DNA from 2 places in the Microbacterium sp. SY138 genome. Region 2 is predicted to be linked to the other one. Evidence: predicted binding sites of a transcription regulator. Region 2 holds the regulator's gene; the other holds the start of a gene.
What was found. The regulator LexA, encoded in region 2, represses DNA repair genes until DNA is damaged. The targets are predictions, from matches to a motif close to TCGAACANNTGTTCGA.
Positions count from the first base shown of each region.

Region 1 (2,458 bases), 1.4 Mb from region 2:
TTTCTCCCGCCCCCAATCGAGCACCTCACTGTCCCCACCGAGAACACACGGGATCACGCCGCCCCCGGCCGCCATCCGCCGCGCCGCCCCGACACTGACCGGCTGATCCACACCATCCACGGTCGCCGACCCGGTCCCGGCCTCCAGATCATCCAGACCCACCCGCACGATCACCCTCGCACCCGCCACCGGAACCCGCCGCTCACACCCGAGCACATGCGCGCAGAACACCGAAAGAGCATCCGCCTGGATCATCGGAACCGTCCGCCGATCCCCATCAGGAGCGCCCGCATCGGGAGCATCCTTCCGCGCCGCGAACACCGCCGTCACGAACCCCCGGATCGCCGTCACCACCGGCGCCGCGGTCTCCACATCGAGAACCGCGTTCAGATGCACCATCCCGTCCCGCTCGAACAGCGACAACGCCCGCCTGCCACGGCGCTCGTCCTCACGCGGCTCCACCCCATCCGGGTCAAGCCACGCCTCCACCCGCACCACGAGCATGCGCACACCATCGAGCGCGAGCCCTGCCGCCTTCTCCACCAGCAGCCGCTCCCCCTCAGCAATCCGCTCCACCCCCGCCACAACCCGGCACCGATCCAGCGCCGCGATGATCACCGCCGCCGCCGGAGCCCCCAGCACCCCCACATCCAACGCCGCACTCACCAACGGATACCTCGCCGGCAGACGCGCCCCCAGAAGATCACTCCGCGGCGCCGTCGCCTCACCCACCCTGACAAGACGCGACGCCTCACCCCTCGACACCCCCGTCGCCACCGCGATCAACGTCGCCGGACTACGGAAACCCTGCTGCTTCGCCAGACTCCCCGCACCCAACTCCGCACGCGACTCCCGAGCAATACACGCCGCCACCGACACATGCACCGCATCCAACCGACGCCGCAACACCCCGATCGACGCGCTCACCACGATCAACTGCTCCCGCGACAACTCCCCCGAATCCCCCACACCCGCCCACACCTCATCCAAGCGAGACATCGCCTCATGCAACGCGGTCAAATTCGACATACTCGATTTTACCGCGACCACCACCGACATTCGAAGCTATATTCGAATCCATGCCGGCATATCAGCGGTGACACGATCCCTCTCCTGTCCGACGTCGACAGCTCGCTCCCGTCCCGCTCTCGACCGCCGTCGATTCCACACGCGCCGGGAATCCTGCACGCCGCCCTCGCGTTCTCCCCCTCGGACCCTCCACGAAAGGCCCCCGATGACAGATCGTCCTCGCCGTTCGGCATGGCCGCCCCTGCTGCTCGCGATCGGGCTGGAGGTCACCGCGACCCTCTCGCTGCGTGCGGCAGAGGGATTCACGCATCCGCTCTGGCTGATCGTCGTGGTTCTGGGCTACTCCGGCTCACTGTGGCTGCTGTCGGTGGTGCTCGATCGCGGCATGGCCGTCGGGGTCGCGTACGGCATCTGGTCGGCGATCGGAGTCGTGCTGACCGCTGTGCTCGGCACCGTGCTGTTCGGCGAGCTGCTGGGACCGGTGCAGATCGTCGGCGTCGGCGTGATCGTGGTCGGCGTGCTGCTCGTCGAGCTCGGCTCCCACACGCGCGAGACCCGGGAGGTGGCGCCGTGACCTGGCTGCTCCTCTCCCTCGCGATCGTCAGCGAGGTCACCGCGACGTTGAGCCTGCGCGCATCCGAGGGTCTGCGCCGTCGCCGTTGGATCCCCGTGATCGTCGTCGGCTACGTCGCGGCGTTCACGCTGCTCGGCACGATCCTGGCACTGGGGATGCCGGTGGGCGTCGCCTACGGAATCTGGGCCGCCGCCGGCGTCGCGTTGACCGCCGTGCTGGGACGGGTCATCTTCAAGGACCACTTCTCGGCGATGATGGCCGTCGGCGTCGCACTCATCGCCGTCGGTGTGGGGATGATCGAGTTCGGCGGCGGGCACTGATCGCCGCGGTGATCAGTGCCCGCCCGCGCGATGGGCTCCACGAGGTCATCGCCTAGGATCCGAGTGTGTCCGACCTCGCCGCTCGATTCCCGATCGGCTCCGCCGTGCGCGCCGTACGGTTTCCGACAACCACGGCGGTCTTGCGGTCGCTGGGCGGCACGCGTCTGACGGCGGAGTTCGTGGTCCTCGTCGATTCCGGTCAGGTGCGACTCATCGGCTGGCGTCGATCAGACTCCCTTTGGGACTTTCCCACTGCGGATGTCGTCGCCGTATCGTGCGCGGAGACCAGCACTTCCCCGCCGCACCCCCAGGTCGGACTCGCGATCGTTCTCACTCTCCGGACAGGAGCCGGCTACGTCGACCTGCCGATCGTGCCGGTCTCCGACGACGGCGAGCGGTCGTTGACGTGGCAGGACGATGAGGTGCGGGGCCTGGCTCATCGACTCTCGACGGCGATGGGGATCACGCGCTGAGCGAGCGCAGACCCGCGTGCGGGTGTTCCTCACGCACTGAGAACCGCCGCTTTCGCCGCATT
Region 1 is NZ_CP155793.1:2,632,694-2,635,151, forward strand. Features, by position in the region: gene ABDC25_RS12475 (DUF222 domain-containing protein) at 1-1,029, opposite strand, end outside; gene ABDC25_RS12480 (multidrug efflux SMR transporter) at 1,235-1,603, shown strand; gene ABDC25_RS12485 (SMR family transporter) at 1,600-1,923, shown strand; gene ABDC25_RS12490 (hypothetical protein) at 1,989-2,396, shown strand; gene ABDC25_RS12495 (hypothetical protein) at 2,426-2,458, opposite strand, start outside.
Region 1: the regulator LexA is predicted to act here: its motif matches at 1,060-1,075, upstream of ABDC25_RS12475 (DUF222 domain-containing protein).

Region 2 (2,458 bases):
CAGCCTCGTCCGGGGTGATCGTGTAGTCGGGCTGACGAGTGCCGGCGATCCAGCGTGCTCCCGTCCCCTGGGCGATGAGCGGGTACATCGAATACGTCGGCGCGAAACCGAACGCCGTGCGCCCGGGACCTCCGAAAGCCTGGAGGATGTGCTGGAGAACCTCATTCGAGCCGTTGCCGGCCCAGATCTGCTCCGGCGTGAGCCCGTGCCCCAGGTACTCCGCGAACGACTCGCGGAGCGTCGTGAACTCCCGGTCCGGATAGCGGTTGACGTCGCGGATCGCGACGGCGATGTCGTCGAGGATGTCGCTCGCCACCGCGTCGGGGATCGGATGCGTGTTCTCGTTCACGTTGAGCGCGATCGGGAGCGGCGCTTGCGGAGCGCCGTATGGCGTCAATCCGCGAAGATCGTCACGTAGCGGGAGATCGTTGAGGGAGAGGGTCACCCTTCCCATGTTAAGCGGCGCCTCGCCTCGATGACGCAAAGTTGCTGCAGTGCTGCCGCCGTCGGATCAGTTCACGTACTGGGCCGGGATGGCGAGCGTCTGGCCGATCTGGAGTTCTCCACCGCGCAGCAGGTTCATCCGGCTGATCTCACCGATGACGTCCCGCGGGTCGGCATCGGGAGCGACGCTGGTGGCGATCGACCAGAGAGTGTCTCCCGGCATGACGGTCACGGTCTCGACGCTGACGGCGGCCGAATCTGCTCCCGAAGCGATCGCGCTGCCGCCGCTGAGCGCCGCGAAGGCGATACCGATCGCGAGCGGAACCGAGGCGAAGGCCAGCAGCACGGCGCGGCCACGCGTCGTCAGTCGGAGTCGCGTCGTGGGACGGGTCGACGCCGGAATGACTGCTGCGGTGCTGAAGCTGATGCTGCTCATGTGGTGCTCCTTAGCCTGTCCCGGAGCGGTGAGGCCGCCGGGGAAGTTGGCGTAGCGTTCGCATTCCCGTCTCGGCCGGGAGCCGTGAATGCGAAGCTACGTACCGAAGATATCTTCGAGTTCGAACATCTGTCAAGTATTCTTCGAAACCGAATCCGGAAATGAGCCGACACGCTCGAACAGATCTTCCAGATCGGCCCGTTTCTCGGATACGGTTTCGATAAGGACACCCCACCACGGGCCTCCGACATTCGAAGAGGGACGTCGGATCACGCACTGAAGGAGCACCATGAGCGAGAACTCTGCCCCCGAGTCGGAGGCACCGCGCACGCGCCGCCGGAAGAGCCTCAGCCCGAAGCAGATGGCGATCCTCGAGGTCATCCAGAACTCGATCGCGCACCACGGTTACCCGCCGAGCATGCGCGAGATCGGCGACGCCGTCGGTCTCAAGTCCCTCTCCAGCGTCACCCACCAGCTCGGGCAGTTGGAGCTCAGCGGCTATCTGCGTCGCGACCCTGGGAAGACCCGCGCCATGGAAGTGCTCATCGACCTGCCGGGGGCCAGCACCGAGAACCCCGCCGACGTGGCGACCCCGGTCGGCGATGCGGCACTCGTCCCCCTGGTCGGACGCATCGCCGCGGGTGTGCCGATCACCGCCGACCAGCAGGTCGAGGAGATCTTCCCGCTCCCCCGCCAACTGGTGGGCAAGGGCGACCTGTTCATGCTCAAGGTCTCCGGCGAGTCGATGATCGACGCCGCCATCTGCGACGGCGACTGGGTCGTCGTCCGTTCGCAGAACAGCGCCGAGAACGGCGAGATCGTCGCGGCGATGCTCGACGGCGAGGCCACCGTCAAGGTGCTGCGCCGTCGCGACGGCCACACGTGGCTGCTCCCGCGCAACTCGGCGTTCGAGCCCATCCTGGGCGATGAAGCCGTGATCCTCGGCAAGATCGTGGCGGTGCTCCGCGCGGTCTGAGACGAGAGCACGACGAAGGCCCTCCCGGTTCCCTGGAGGGCCTTCGTGTGCGCCCCGCGTGACGCTCGTGCCAGCGCCCCATAGGCTCGAAGCATGACGTCGTCCCCCTACGGTTCCTGGCCTTCGCCTTTCTCCGCACCATCAGTCGCGGCGTCCTCTCCTCGCATCGACGGCGCCCGCTTCGTCGGCACGGAGATCTGGTGGGGTGAGTCGGTGCCGTCCGAGAAGGGACGGGTGACGGTACGGAGTTCCACGGGCGCCGAGGTCCTCCCCGCGCCCTGGAACGCCCGCTCCCGCGTGCACGAATACGGTGGCGGCGCCTGGACGGCGGACGATCGGGGGACGCTCTACTTCGTCGACGCCTCAGACCAGCGGGTGCGCCGCCTGACCCCCGACGGGGATCTCGTCACGCTCACCGCGGCCGGTCCCGCGCACGGAGGTCTGCGCGTGCAGGACGGACGTCTGCTCGCCGTGCGCGAAGACCTCTCGACCACACCGCACCTCCGTGCGATCGTCGAGATCCCGCTCGACGGCTCCGCCGCAGAAGACGAGTCCGCAGTCAGCGTGATCGTGCAGGGCGAGGGGTTCTTCGCCCACCCCGC
Region 2 is NZ_CP155793.1:1,245,841-1,248,298, reverse strand. Features, by position in the region: gene ABDC25_RS05840 (histidinol-phosphate transaminase) at 1-445, opposite strand, end outside; gene ABDC25_RS05835 (LysM peptidoglycan-binding domain-containing protein) at 512-880, opposite strand; gene lexA (transcriptional repressor LexA) at 1,170-1,856, shown strand; gene ABDC25_RS05825 (prolyl oligopeptidase family serine peptidase) at 1,950-2,458, shown strand, end outside.